Regions from separate parts of the Psychrobacillus mangrovi genome, predicted to be linked through region 3. Evidence: riboswitches for the same ligand, from Rfam matches in the RefSeq annotation. Region 3 holds a riboswitch; each other region holds the start of a gene.

What was found. A riboswitch is a leader RNA that binds a small molecule or an ion and turns the genes downstream of it on or off. The one in region 3 is predicted to bind S-adenosylmethionine.
Region 1: another riboswitch for S-adenosylmethionine. It lies ahead of WAX74_RS17800 (bifunctional homocysteine S-methyltransferase/methylenetetrahydrofolate reductase); the one in region 3 lies ahead of WAX74_RS09780 (O-acetylhomoserine aminocarboxypropyltransferase/cysteine synthase family protein).
Region 2: another riboswitch for S-adenosylmethionine. It lies ahead of WAX74_RS09980 (LLM class flavin-dependent oxidoreductase); the one in region 3 lies ahead of WAX74_RS09780 (O-acetylhomoserine aminocarboxypropyltransferase/cysteine synthase family protein).

Annotation. Positions count from the first base shown of each region.
Region 1 covers NZ_JBAWSY010000020.1:39,513-44,586, reverse strand. The annotation lists gene WAX74_RS17810 (protoporphyrinogen oxidase) at 134-1,519, shown strand; gene WAX74_RS17805 (nuclease-related domain-containing protein) at 1,648-2,601, shown strand; SAM riboswitch class I at 2,799-2,903, shown strand; gene WAX74_RS17800 (bifunctional homocysteine S-methyltransferase/methylenetetrahydrofolate reductase) at 2,978-4,837, shown strand; gene metH (methionine synthase) at 4,818-5,074, shown strand, end outside.
Region 2 covers NZ_JBAWSY010000006.1:4,609-9,682, forward strand. The annotation lists gene WAX74_RS09970 (ABC transporter substrate-binding protein) at 1-1,148, opposite strand, end outside; gene WAX74_RS09975 (hypothetical protein) at 1,243-1,590, opposite strand; gene WAX74_RS09980 (LLM class flavin-dependent oxidoreductase) at 1,644-2,978, opposite strand; SAM riboswitch class I at 3,065-3,176, opposite strand; gene WAX74_RS09985 (DUF1292 domain-containing protein) at 3,504-3,779, opposite strand; gene WAX74_RS09990 (sulfonate ABC transporter substrate-binding protein) at 4,175-5,074, shown strand, end outside.
Region 3 covers NZ_JBAWSY010000005.1:197,066-202,139, forward strand. The annotation lists gene WAX74_RS09775 (homoserine dehydrogenase) at 108-1,094, opposite strand; gene WAX74_RS09780 (O-acetylhomoserine aminocarboxypropyltransferase/cysteine synthase family protein) at 1,226-2,518, opposite strand; SAM riboswitch class I at 2,685-2,799, opposite strand; gene WAX74_RS09785 (glycerol-3-phosphate acyltransferase) at 2,938-3,579, shown strand; gene WAX74_RS09790 (YdcF family protein) at 3,599-4,183, shown strand; gene WAX74_RS09795 (GDSL-type esterase/lipase family protein) at 4,367-5,050, opposite strand; gene WAX74_RS09800 (TetR/AcrR family transcriptional regulator) at 5,052-5,074, opposite strand, start outside.

The sequences.
Region 1 (5,074 bases), on a different contig from region 3:
TATTTATATTAATTTTGACGAAAAGGTAAACTTTTAATGGAATAGTGGAAGAATAGTGAGGTTAGTCATACCAGTTGTTTTGAAAAGAGATTATACTAGGAGTACGAGTAATTTCGAACTAGGAGTGAATATTTTGAAAAGAGTAGTTGTGGTTGGTGGAGGAATTACAGGACTTTCTACGTTGCATTATTTACAAAGACTTAAAATAGAAAAAGCATTAAATGTGGATTTGATTCTTGTGGAAGCGAATGAATATTTAGGCGGTAAAATTCATTCTGTAAAAAATGATAGCTTTATCATGGAAACAGGCGCTGATTCAATCGTTGCCCGAAATGAAGGGGTAATGCCTTTTGTTGAGGAGTTAAAATTACAAGACAAGCTTGTTTATAATGAAACTGGTATTTCGTATATTTACACGAATAATGAGCTTCATGCAATTCCAGCTGATACGGTATTCGGAATTCCAACAAGTGAGGAGTCTTTGGAGAGTAGTACGTTAGTGTCGGATGAGGGTAAAGAAGAGGCATTGAAAGATTTTGATTTTCCTAATGAAAGCTTTACGAAAGAGAGTTCGGTTGGTACATTTCTTGAGCATTTTTTAGGGAAAGAGTTAGTGGAGAAACAAATAGCACCCGTGTTGTCTGGAGTTTATTCGGGGAAACTAGAGGATCTCACTATAGCTTCCACACTACCTTATTTGATTGACTATAAAAACGAGTACGGCAGCATCATTAAAGGGTTAGGAGCTCATAAAGAAAAGTTCGAAGCAGCGGCAAATAAAAAATTCATCTCCTTTAAAGGGGGTCTTTCTGCATTAATCAATCGCTTGGAGGAAGAATTGAGCGAATGTACTATTATAAAGGGAGTACATACAGAGAAAGTTATGAAAACAGAAGCGGGTTATGATGTTTTATTGGCAAATGGAGAAACTATTGAAGCTGATTTTGTAGTACTAACGACTCCGCATAATGTGACGCAGAACATACTGCAAGATAAAGACTTAGATGTGGATTTTAATAAATTGAAGAATTCATCATTAATTAGTATTTATCTTGGTTTTGATATTCTCGATGAGCAGTTACCTGCTGATGGTACTGGTTTTATTGTTTCGGAAAATAGTGACGTGAAATGTAATGCATGCACATGGACGAGCCGGAAATGGAAGCATACATCTTCGAGTGGAAACTTGCTCGTTCGAATGTTTTACAAAAGCACCAATCAAGCGTTCGAGAGTATGAAGCATATGAGTGAGGAAGAGTTGGTGGAAGTAGCTTTACAAGATATTGATAAGAGCCTGAAGCTTAACGGCAAACCTAAAGTAGTAGAGGTAACTAAATGGAATGAACAAATGCCAAATTATCATTTAGAGCATGGCGAAGCGATAAAGTCATTGAATCAGAAATTAGAATCTATGCTTCCGAATGTATTGCTTGCTGGATGCTCCTATTATGGAGTTGGAATTGGTGCATGTATTAAAAATGGTAAGGAAACGGCGGAAATGATTGCAGCTAGAATTTAATTTAAGAAGTAACTTTTGGACCAAAATTCGATTTTGGTCCTCTTTTAATTGTAGGAATGAAATTGTTGCTGTTTTAGTGAAATTTACATGTTTTGTATATGTGATACGATGCGATTGGGGGTGTTAAAATGATAGTCAAAACGCGTTCGCATGAACATAGCATTATTGGTCTACAGATATTGAATAGAAGGTTGCCAGATACACACGAGATGAAGGAGTTGATTCATTCGAAAATGCAAATGGCAAAGGCAGGCGTATATGGAGAGGTACGAATGGATTGGGTGTTTCAGAAGTATTCATTTCCATTTGAGTATGTGGTGCTACATGATGTGAGTTTAGAATCGTACGGGAAATTTCAAATAGATACAGTATTTCTAACTCAGTACTTTGCTGTGGTTTTGGAGAGTAAAAATATTGGTGGTAGTTTACGTTTTAAGCAGAATCCTTCTCAGCTTATGCGAGAGAATGAAGAGGGAAAAGTGGATGTGTTTGAGAGTCCAGAGGTTCAGATTGAACGAAATATATATTTGCTCGAAGATTGGCTGAGATTGCAAGGAGTGAAAATTCCTGTGTATGGTGTAATCGTGTTGACGAATTCAAGGGTGAAGGTTGTAGAGCCTTCGGTAAAATATCCCGCGGTTCTTCATTCGACGATTCCAGTATTTTTGCGGAATATGGTTCGGGAAAATGTGTATTTAACAGTAGATGAAATACGCGAGGTGGCTGAGAAAATAATTGCCAGTCATCAAACATACTTGCCATTTCCAATGTGCGGTCGCTGGGGCATTAATCCACATGAATTGCTGACAGGGGTCTTTTGTGAAAAGTGTGAGACGCATGGGATGGTTAAAAAGAAAAACGGTTGGAACTGTTTTCGGTGTGGCCACGTAGATCGCTTGGCGCATGAGAAGGCGATTCGTGAGTGGTTTATGCTAATTGGGGATAGTATTAATAATCGGCAATGTAGATATTTTCTCAGATTGGATTCTTTTCAGGCCGCATCCCGCATATTAAATTCTATGGGGCTAACGAGAGAGGGCTCATCTAAACGCAACACAATTTATAAGTGGAATTGGTCATAAATTGATGAATCGGATGATAAAGTGTGATAATCGGATAATAAGTCGGGATTATCGGATAATAACTCAAGAAAATCGGATAATAATCACCAAAAATCGGATAATAAAAACACTCTAAATATGTAGAAAATTCAATCTACGTCTTGACGCTTTAGTTGAATAAAGGTACGATAAGTCTAACTTAAAAATTGAATACTGAATTCTTATCAAGAGAAGCTGAGGGACTGGCCCTTTGAAGCTTCAGCAACCAGCCGTTTGGTCAGGTGCTAATTCCAGCAGATGCTTAAGTGTCTGATAGATGAGAAGGGACGAATTTTACATACTCGTAAAGCCTTCTTTTCATGGAAGGCTTTTTTTATTTGAGAGAGGATGATTGCGAATGGGTTTATTAGAGAAGCTTCAAACGAATGTGTTGACTGCTGATGGAGCGATGGGGACACTGCTTTATTCATATGGAATCGATTATTGTAATGAGGAACTAAATATCCAGAAGCCAGAGATCATTGAGAAGATTCACCAGGACTATATAGTTGCAGGTGCGGATATTATTCAGACGAATACGTATGGTGCGAACGCGATCAAATTGGCACGATACGGACTAGAGAATCAAATGAAAGAAATCAATGAAGCGGCGATTCAAATCGCAAAAAGAGTAGCTGCGCCAGCTGGACAATTCGTACTTGGTACGATTGGTGGAATTCGCGGTATTCGAAAGAGTGATGCGACCATTGATGAAATTATTGCGACGGTCAATCAACAAGCCACCCAACTACTATCAGGAAATCCGGATGGATTATTATTAGAAACTTACTATGATTTTGAGGAGCTTTCAGCAACGATTACGCATCTACGAAAGTTGACGGATACACCGATTATTGCGCAAGTATCGATGCATGATCCAGGCATCTTGCAAAACGGTATATCGCTAAATGACGCATTACATCATCTTGAAGCATTAGGGGCAAATATTGTAGGTGTCAATTGCCGACTTGGTCCTCATCATACGATTCAAGCGTTCGAAGGTGTTACTTTACCTGAAAAAGCATTTCTTTCGGCTTATCCTAATGCGAGTTTACTCGATGTGGAGGATGGTCGTATAGTTTACGAATCTGAGGCAGATTATTTTGGAAAAGCTGCTCTATACCTCCGTGAAGCAGGAGTTCGATTAATAGGCGGTTGCTGTGGTACAACACCAAAACATATTGAAGCCGTGAAAAAAAGAATTGGAACCCTACCTCCAATTACAGATAAAATCGTAACACCTAGAAAGCCGATAATCATTCAAGAAGCAGAACCAACTATTAATCAGCCGCTTCATGAAAAAGCAAAAACCGAAAGAACAATCATCGTGGAACTGGATACGCCACGCCATTTAGATACAACCACTTTTATGGAAGGCGCAGAACAGCTCAATGCAGCTGGAATTGATGCAGTGACGATGGCAGATAACTCACTTGCTTCTCCTCGTATTAGCAATATGGCGATGGGCTCGATGTTAAAATTACAAAACAATATTCGTCCACTGGCTCATATTACTTGTCGTGACCGGAATTTAATTGGCTTGCAATCACATTTAATGGGTCTCGATGCACTTGGAATTCATGATATATTGGCTGTTACCGGAGATCCAACTAAAATTGGAGATTTTCCAGGTGCAACAAGTGTTTATGATGTATCAAGCTTAGAGTTACTACAATTAATTAAACAGCTAAATGAAGGTATTTCATTCTCAGGAAAATCGCTTCGAAAAAAAGCCAATTTCTCTGTGGCAGCTGCCTTTAATCCAAATGTTCGGGTACTCGATCGCGCAGTAAAACGATTAGAGAAGAAAATCGAGTGTGGAGCTGATTATTTCATTACCCAACCTGTTTATTCGAAAGAAAAAATTGAAGAAATATATGAAGCGACAAAACATTTATCAACCCCAATTTTCCTTGGGATTATGCCACTGACAAATAGTCGTAATTCCGAATTCCTGCACAATGAAGTGCCAGGTATTAAATTATCAGACGAAGTACTAGAACGTATGCGTGCTTGTGGAGAAGATAAAGAGCGCTCTACTGCGGAAGGTATACAAATTGCTAAAGAGCTTATTGACACTGCTGCGGAATTATTTAATGGTATTTACATTATTACCCCGTTTTTCCGAGTAGATATGTCACTAGAATTAATTCGCCATATTAAAGAGATTGACGCAAAGAAAGCGAGAGAAAACAGCTATGTCAAAGCATCTAATTGAACAGGAACTTCAAAAAAGAATTCTTATTATTGATGGCGCAATGGGGACGATGATCCAAAATGCGAATCTCACTCCAGAAGATTTTGGTGGGGAAGAATACGAGGGGTGTAACGAGTATTTAAACGTTGTCAAACCAACTGTTATTGAACAAATTCATCGGGAATATCTAGAAGCCGGAGCAGATATCATCTGCACGAATACATTTGGTGGCACACCTGTCGTATTGAATGAATATGA
Region 2 (5,074 bases), on a different contig from region 3:
CCATCTGCTCCGATTGTATATCCTGCTCCATCTAGTAATTTATTTGCTGCATCGACATCATATTTCCAACTATTTTCAAGCTTTTCATCATACCCTAAAATCCCTGGTGTTATAGGTGACCAAGCTCTTTCATACGTATCAAAGTACAAGGTTTTCAGAATTGCGTCGACATCAACCGCTTGTAAAACAGCTCTGCGGACATCTACATTATTCCAAGGTTCTTCCCTTTGGTTAAAAAAGAGTGTATACGGTAAACCAAGTGTATTAACCTTTAGTATTTGAGTATTTGGATCATTTTCTAGCGATACAATATTTTGTGGTGGAATGGTTTCTGCCGCAAGCACCTGCCCGCTTTGTACACTACCTACACGAGTCGCTTCCTCTGGAATAATTTTAAATGTAACTTTATCCAGATAGGCTTGCTCTTTGTTCTCTACACTTGTAGGTCCCCAATTATATTCACTGTTTTTTTCCACCTGGATATCTGCATTTTCTGTCCAACTGACAAATTTAAATGGTCCTGTTCCAATCGGATTTTTCCCAAACTGATCTCCGTATTTTTCAGCTGCTGTAGGTGATACAATTCCTAACATCGCTTGACTTAGATTTCCTAAGAAAGAGGAAGAAGGGGTAGATAGATTAAGTTTTACTGTAAATTCATCAACAACCTCTGAAGATTCGTATGGATCAAGTAATGCTGTTGAATTCCCTGCTTTCGTTTCTGGATTAAGTATTCGGTCAAAATTGTATTTAACCGCTTCTGCATTAAAAGGGGTTCCATCATGGAACTTCACATCATCACGCAACTTAAACGTATAACTTTTACCATCCTCCGATACGGCCCATTCTTTTGCCAGCCATGGTTGGATATTGTTATCCGCATCTTGGACAACAAGACTATCAAAAATTGTTCTAAATACACGAACGGACACAGCTAACCCACTTCGATGTGGATCTAGCGTATCTGGGGACGTTGCAAGTGCATAAGACAGCTCGCCACCTGAAACAGGATTAGATGAAGTATTATCCGTCGCCGAAGTTTGTGCACCTTGATTGGTCCCTGATGATTGACTGCAACCAGATACTACTAGTATTAATGCTGTAAATAATGTAAAAAAGATTGATTTTGACCTTTTAAAACCCATCATTATTATTACCTCCACACTTTTAAAATTAATGATTTTTAATCATATATGTTTAGTAAGTTTAAATTTATAAAAAAATAGAATCTCTATGAAATCCTTATATCTCTGGTTGACCTGCAGAGTTTAGAAAAAATCCCTCTAATTCTTTTGTTAATCCTCCAGGACCAAACTTAACCATGTTATGTTGATTTTGATTTAGCTTACTTTCATTGATAAAGCTTAAAAAAGACAATAAAAACGTTCTACGTTTATAGATATTTACTAACCCACGTTCATAAAACCATTGATCAATTGTGTTGTATATGCCGCGGTTTATACTGTAAGTTTCATTGCAAAAAGTATAAAAGAGCAAATCCGGTAGATTTAAAATTTTGTTTATATCATGAGATTGAAGACTTGGTAGGGTATTCGAATTATATGTGCTGTTATATTCTTTTACCTTCACTTGGAGTCCCCCTTTACGCATTTAAAATATTAGGATTATAAATATGGAAACTTCTATTTATTAACTACTTCCTTCGCATAACGGTTTATCGGATAAGGGATACCTAAGTTTCCTCGCAATGTATCAGACTCGTATTCTTTACGGAAAATTCCTCGCTCTTGAAGAATTGGCACAACTAGGTCAACAAAATCATCAAAACTACTTGGTAAATCATATCCAACAATAAAACCATCTGCACCTTGACCTTCAAACCATTCTTGTACACGATTTGCAACTTGTTCCGGTGTCCCAATGAACGGCGTACGTGGAGTAGCAGAACTTAGTGCCACTTGACGAAGTGTTAGATTTTGCTCTTTTGCCGTTTGTTTAATACGATCCGTTTCACTTTTAAAACTGTTTGAACCTAAATCTCCAACGTCCGGGAATGCTTCATCCAATGGATATTGAGAGAAATCATGATGCTCGAAAAATCTTCCTAAAAAGGCAAGTGCCTGTTCTATAGAAACTAAATTTGCAATTTCCAAGTATTTTTGTTCCGCTTCCTCTACCGTTTTTCCTATGATTGGACTTATTCCCGGCATAATTACAACTTCATCTGGATTGCGTCCGAATGCTATTGCTCGATTTTTTACGTCTTTATAAAACTTCTGTGCATCTTGCAAATTACCATGACCAGTAAAAATCGCATCCGCTTCCTTTGCTGCAAAGTTCTTACCATCTTCGGAGGAACCTGCTTGGAAAATGATTGGACGCCCTTGTTTTGAGCGACCGATATTAAGTGGACCAGCAACAGAGAAATATTCTCCTTTATAATTCAACTCATGTAACTTTTCTGAGTCAAAGAACACACCTGATTCTTTATCTCGAATGAACGCATCATCTTCCCATGAATCCCAAAGACCTTTTGCAACTTCCAAATATTCAGCAGCAATTTTGTAACGCGTTGGATGATTCGGATGCTCTTCTACCGTTTTACTATAATTTAGTGCCGTTTTTTCTAAAGGGGAAGTGACAATGTTCCACCCAGCCCGACCTCCACTAATATGGTCTAGTGATCCAAGCTGACGAGACACATTAAACGGCTCGCTATACGATGTGGATACAGTTCCGACAAGTCCGATATTCGAAGTCACGGAAGCAAGCGCAGATAGAATGGTCAAAGGTTCAAAACGATTTAAGAAGTGGGGAATTGATTTTTCATTGATATATAACCCATCCGCTACGAAAGCAAGATCAAACTTGCCTTCTTCTGCTTTTTGAGCACGATTTTTATAAAAATCTAGACTTACACTTGCATCCGTTTGTATTTCAGGATGTCTCCAACCAGAAATATTTCCACCAACTCCATGAATGATTACTCCTAGCTTCAACTTCTTTTGCTCTGTCATTATTTTTCCTCCTTTTATTGTTAGAGATAATTTGAACAAACAAAATGGTCCTTCAAATAAGAAGGACCATGCATAAAAAAGTCTCCTTCTTATCTACCAAGTTTTATACTTGCTGGAATTAGCACCGTGTTATTAACTATGTAATAACTGGTTGCTGAGGCTTCATAGGACCAGTTCCTCGACCTCTCTTGATAAGAATTTAAAATATGAAATTGTCTTTTTAATAAATACCTTTTCTACTCTATTACTCTAAATAAATTATTCGCATCGTTATAGTAGGGATTAGGTAAAAAAATAAAATACTTTCGTATTATATTTTCTTTCCAACTCTTCAAATTAGCCTAACTTTTAACAATAATTATTAATATGTATCCTATCACTTTTCATGACAAATTTGCAATACTTTGAATGATAGAATATTTTTTTCAATTGATAGTAAAATACTATGAATCATTAACTCATTTTTACCTTATCCTCTTCAACAAAAGAAAAAGGAAGAGCTATTTTGGCTCTTCCTTTTGATTATTATTGATTGCTTGCTTCAGCAAATGCAGCAGAAACCTTTTCGAATTCCTCGTCAACCTCTATAAAAGACAATTCTCCTTCGTCTTCTAATCGGAAAAAGAAAACATCTATGTCATCTTCCGTTTCTGCTTGAATATCTTCTACAAAACCGACTGCAGCATATTCAACTTCATCCACCGTCAACAGACCAAGCACTTCCATATCTTGCTCTTGATCGTTTTCATCTAGCACCGTAAAGATATTACCAATTTCAATTTTCCCCTGATTTTCTTCCATTCTAAAAAACCTCCTCAAACTATTTTTGCAAAATTACTCTTTCTGCTTTCAATTAATTATCCGTTAAAAACGAATTATTAGCAAAAAAGAAAATCTCTCTAGTTTTTGTCTTTGGATTAAGTTCTTTTTATCCATTCATTCCTCTAAAAAAATAAAAAGGGCATTATAATATGTAGGCGGAACAATTGCACAGTTGAACTATCCAATATCTCTGTCTTCAAACAAGGATGATTGGTTCATCATTATTCCTCCCACATAGAATTACTTATACATAGTATTTCAACCGCTCTTGTTTTCATCCTTTCTACTTATTACTTTTTATGCAAAACAAATTTAATAGATTCAAGACAGGCCTAAAAATTCTTTTTTTTATTGCATAGGTTGTAATTGAGCCGATGAATTTGCCTAATCACTTTAAATTTGGCTATACGATGAGGGGAAGTGTACCAATATTGAAATCAAGGGGAATATGTAAGCCTTTTGCTTTGTTTACTAGTCTACTACTGATTGTTGCAATGTTCCTATCAGCCTGTTCTAGCAATAACGAGGCTGAGTCAAAAACAACTACCAAACAATCAGTTAGAATAGGATATCAGAAAAATGGTCCATTAATTATTTTAAAAAATTTAGGGACATTGGAAGAACGATTAAAGTCTCTCGATTACTCGGTCGAATGGTTTGAATTTCAAGCTGGGCCGGCTTTACTCGAAGCTTTAAACGCTGGGAGCATTGATTTTGGTAGAACAGGTGATTCACCTCCTATATTTGCACAGTCCTCAGGGGCTACTCTGAAATATATCGCAGTAGGAAACCCAAAATTTAAGGGCTCAGGAATTCTAGTTAAGAACGATTCCCCAATTAAGACACTTGTGGATCTTAAAGGAAAAACTATTGGCTTCGCTAAAGGCTCAAGCTCTCACTATTTACTTGTGAAAGCATTGGAAAAAGCTGATCTTCTCTATGAAGATATAACACCAGCGTACTTATCACCTGGAGATGCACGAGTTGCATTCGAACAAGGAAATATTGACGCTTGGGTAGTATGGGATCCGTTTACAGCAGATACAGAAATGGCAACCGATGCCCGTCTTTTAGTGAACGGAGAAGGACTAACATCTGATCGAGATTACTTTCTTGCTTCTTCTGATTTCGCGAAACACAGTGACATCTCAAAAATCATCATAGAGGAAATCCAACATTCAAGTGAATGGGCAAATGAACATCCAGAGGAATTAACCACTATGCTTTCTAGTATTCTCGGTATCGATGAGTCCTCGATGAGGTTGGCTGTTGAA
Region 3 (5,074 bases):
TGATAGAGATAATTTAGCAAAGAACAATATTAAAGGCAGTTGGAATGAACACATTCCCAACTGCCTTTTGTCTTCAATCTAATGAGGAGAAACCCTTTATTCTCTTTTTAGATTGTAATCATGAACCCTGCACGTTTGCCAATGATTTCTGCATAATCTTCTACCATGACACTTGCAGTTGGGTACATACCTGCTCCAGGTCCGACAAGTGTAAGCGTACCAATATAGTTTGTATCTAAGGAAACTGCGTTGTTTACACCTTCGATAGCATATAACGGATGATCTGGACCAACAAGTTGTGGTCCTACAGAAGCGAAAAGCTCTCCATTTTCGTCTTGCTCTATTTCTGCAACATGGCGATAACGAAATCCTTCTTGCTTCGCTTTTTTCACATCCTCTAATGAAATCTCGTCAATACCAACTACACGTACGTCATCCCAATTCGGTTGTTTTTTAAATGCAAGTGCACTCAGAATCATTAACTTACGGAATGCATCTTGGCCAGAAATGTCATTGTATGGATCGGCTTCTGCATAACCTAACGCTTGCGCTTCTTTTAGAGCGTCGTCAAACTGACATTCATTTAAGCGCATTTGTGTCAAAATATAGTTAGAAGTTCCATTTAGAATACCTTGAATTTTTTTCACTGAATTCACTTGAAGTAAATTTTTCAATGTTTTAATAACCGGAACCCCGCCTGCTGTTGTTGCTTCATATCCGATAAAAACACCACGTGACTTTGCACGTTCATGTAGCTGAATACTATATTTAGAGAACATCACTTTATTTGCTGTAATGACATGACATCCCTTATCAATGGCTCTACATAGATAGCCATAGGCTGGTTCTTCGTTCACAATAGCTTCAAACACAACTTGAAGTCCAGGAATATTAATAATATCCTCGAAATCATCTGTAACTAGAACACCAGGCGTTGCAGGTCTTTCTTTTGCTAAATTATTAATTAGAATAGCACTAATTTCAATATCTAATCCTAAAGACTTTTTAAGATCTTCTCTTTTTTCATTCACAATGTGATAAATTCCTTGGCCAACTGTTCCAAAACCTAGAATCGCTGCTTTTATTTTCGCCATACTTTCTCCTCCACTTGAATCTGCACAATTGAGCTTCTACATTCATATTTTAATAAAATCTCTATCGCAACTTTTTACGATTGACTATTTTACATATTGTAGACTATTTTAGCCCAATTAACAACAAAATTCTATCTAGAGAGGACATTTGTTTTTCCTACAAGTACTTTATCAAGTGCATTTTGTAAATCCTCTACTGCCTCTAGACCAACAGACAAGCGGATTAAGTCTTCTGTAACACCCGATTTCACTAAGTCTTCAGGTGTTAATTGTTGATGAGTTGTAGATGCAGGATGAATAATTAATGATTTTGCATCTCCTACGTTTGCTACATGGGACCAAATCTCAATATTATCAATAATATGTCTTCCCGCTTCTTTTCCGCCCTTCACTCCAAAAGTTAAGATAGAACCGAAGCCATTGTGTAAATATTTATGTGCGATTTCATGGGACGGGTGATTTTCTAAACCTAAATAGTTAACCCATTCCACTCCTTCATGGTTAGATAAGTACTCTGCAATCTTTTGTGCATTTTCATTGTGCTTCGGCACTCGTAGATGAAGTGTTTCTAAACCTTGTAAAAAAGAAAATGCTGCTTCTGGGCTTAGTGCAGGACCAAAATCGCGAAGCAATTGAACACGTAGTTTTATTGCAAACGCTACGTTTGGAACATCAATTCCATATCGTAAGCCATGATAGGTAACATCTGGCTCTGTAAAACCAGGGAACTTTTCTGAATTCCAATCAAAGTTACCACCATCTACAACTACTCCTCCGATAGTTGTTCCATGTCCGCCGATCCATTTCGTAGCTGAATGGATCACAATGTTGGCACCGTGTTTAATTGGATTAGCACCGTACGGGCTTGCAAATGTATTATCCACTAATAATGGAACACCTACTTCATTTGCAACCGCTGAAACTTTCTCTACATCTAGCACATTCAAACTTGGATTCCCAATAATTTCAGCAAAAAACCCTTTCGTTTTGTCCGTCACTGCTGCTCGGAAGTTTTCTGGATCAGTTGAATCTACAAATTTTACGCTAATACCATAACGAGGCAATGTATGTGCGAATAAATTAAAAGTACCACCATATAAGTTTTCCGCTGCAATGATTTCATCGCCCGCTCCTGCAATATTCAAAATGGAAAATGCAATTGCCGCCATACCAGAAGATAGTGCAACAGCAGCAGTTCCACCTTCAAGAAGAGCAACTCGTTGTTCAAAAACATCTACAGTAGGATTAGTTATACGTGAATAAATATTGCCCGTCTCTTTTAGTGCAAACAAATTTTGGGCATGGTTTGTATCACGAAATACAAAAGAAGTTGTTTTGTGAATTGGCACTGCTCGTGAACCTGTAACTGGATCTGGTTGCTGACCACCGTGTAAAAGAAGTGTTTCTGGTTGGAAATTTGACATTTTGAATTCCTCCTAAATAATATTTTTAGATGGGCACATATGGATGCAGGAGAGGATTAAAAGACACGCAAAAGCACCTATGTCTGCCAGAAAACGCATCGTTAGTCGGACAAACAACAAAAACCCCTCTTCTTTAAGAAGAGGGGTGCGGTTTCGCATATTCCTCCTCTTATCTTCCAAATTCGCTCGTGAATTTGTAGGATTTAGCACCTTTCCAAGTTTAGAACTTGTTGGTTGCCGGGCATCGCAGGGCCTATTCCCTCCGCCACTCTTGATAAGAGTATTAGATTAGTTATTCCATCTTGTTACAAAGTATAAAACTCTATTAATCTATAAGTCAAGTATTTTTATAAAAATTCTGAAACTTCTTTAAGGCTTGTACGTTTAATGTATGGAGGTTATTTTGAGGAGGTGTTGTAATGGGAATATGGATTATTACTATTTTTATAATAAGTTATTTAATTGGTTCTATTCATGGTTCGAAGGTCGCTCAGTTTTTTAGCGGAATCAATATTAAAGCAGAAGGTCTCAAAAATTCAGGTGCTTCTAATGCAGCCGTTGTGCTTGGAATGAAATACGGAATACTTGTCGCTTTCATCGATATTTTTAAAGGTGTATTTGTGATTATCGCAACCAGGCTTTTTATGCAGCAAAATGGTTCATTTTCTAGTTTAGAACAGGATGCACTTCTTTACTTAGCTGGGGCTGCTGTCATTTTAGGTCATAACTTTCCTATTTATACTGGATTTAAGGGCGGAAAAGGAACAGCTTCTATTATTGGCATCCTTTTAGCTATTTATTGGCCTGTGGGGTTGATCGGGCTTTTATTATTAATTGGTACAACTATTTTAACGGACTACTTATTAATTGGTGTTTTTGTTTTTTATTTTGTATTTTTAAGCGAGGCTATATGGTTTTCGGAAGGATATATACCAGTTGCAATTGCGAGCTTTTTATTCGTAATGGCACTCATTTTGCATATAGAAAACTTTCGTCGTTTAGCTCGTAAAGAAGAGATGAGAATTTCTACTTTTTTAAAAAGAAAAAAACCTTCTTTATAAAAGAAATGAGTGAATTGGAATGACTAAAAAAATGAGGTGGATTGTGCTTATCCCTTTGTTTGTTCTTGCCGGTGGGGTTGGTTTGTGGACGCTTACTAGTAAATGGATGGAAGACGGTTTAAATCCTAAAGCTGATGGTTCAAACGAATACGCCATTGTACTCGGTGCAAAAGTAAAAAAAGGGAATGTTCCTTCGCTTTCATTAAGGTACAGATTGGAATCTGCACTTGCGTATGCCAATGAATACCCTCATGTTACCTTTGTACTTTCTGGAGGACAAGGACCTGACGAAGATATTGAGGAAGCGGTCGTAATGAGAAATTTTCTTTTGGATAATGGAATATCAGAAGACAGGCTAATCATTGAAGATCAGTCGACATCTACTTATGAAAATTTATTATTTTCCCAAGAGTTATTGCCAGAAAACGTAAAGTCTGTGACGATCATTACGAGTGACTACCATCTACAGCGAGCAAAAATACTTGCTAAAAAACTAGATTGGGAAACGGATGTGGTAGCAGCAAAGACTCCCGAAGTGGTGGAAGCGAAAGTCCGCTTACGTGAGCGTGCCGCACTTTTAAAGACTTATATTGTCGGTAAATAACTCCGAGTACTCGGAGTTATTTTGTCTAAGAAATTCGTGCTTTTCTACCTTCCCTACAAACTAGTTTCATAAGTGAACGGTGGGTTGTAGGAACCAGTGTAAAAAAGATGTCTATTGTTCTGCGCAATGGCATTGGACAAATAATGGGTTTGTTTTTATGAACGCCATTCAATGCAATTTTAGCTAGTTTTTCTGGAGACATAATTGATCTATGCTTGTTGCATATACGTCCGCTACTATTTTTGCACCAGTACTATTTAAATGGATTCCATCTAAAGTTAGATGAAGTCCTCTTTTTTTAGATAACTCGTCGATTTTAGAGGGTTTCTTATAGAAGAAAACATCCAGCATGACTCTCAAAGGATTTGTGCTAATGTAATCTGAGCTGTTCATATTAACTAAGTGCTCCTCAAAAGCTGTTTGTAGATTAACATAATCTATCCCTTTCATTTTACTAATGGATTCAATGATGGCAGCCAACTCTTTTGTTTCTTTATTAGAAGAATTCTGAAGGTTTTCTCCAACTATTGATGGCGATATGGCAATTACTTTTTTAGAAGAAGAAATTATCATATCTAAAATTTTCTCATATACCTTTTTAAACTCCTCATGATCATTTACCACTGGTTGTGCTTGAACACTCAAGAGTTTAGAATATACATCGTTAACACCAATCCAAAGAAAGACTAAATCATAATCAGTGGCTAGTTTCGTTTTTGTTAACCGTAGATGCAAGCTTTTAACTGTTTCCCCTGGTTTTCCAAGATTGACGAAAGTGGCAGTCGGATACCTTTCTTTTAATATTTGAAAGAAAGAAATGCCAGGTCTACCTTCTGTTAGACTGTCTCCAATGAACCCGATTTTCATATCAATTCCCCCTTTTTTTAATCG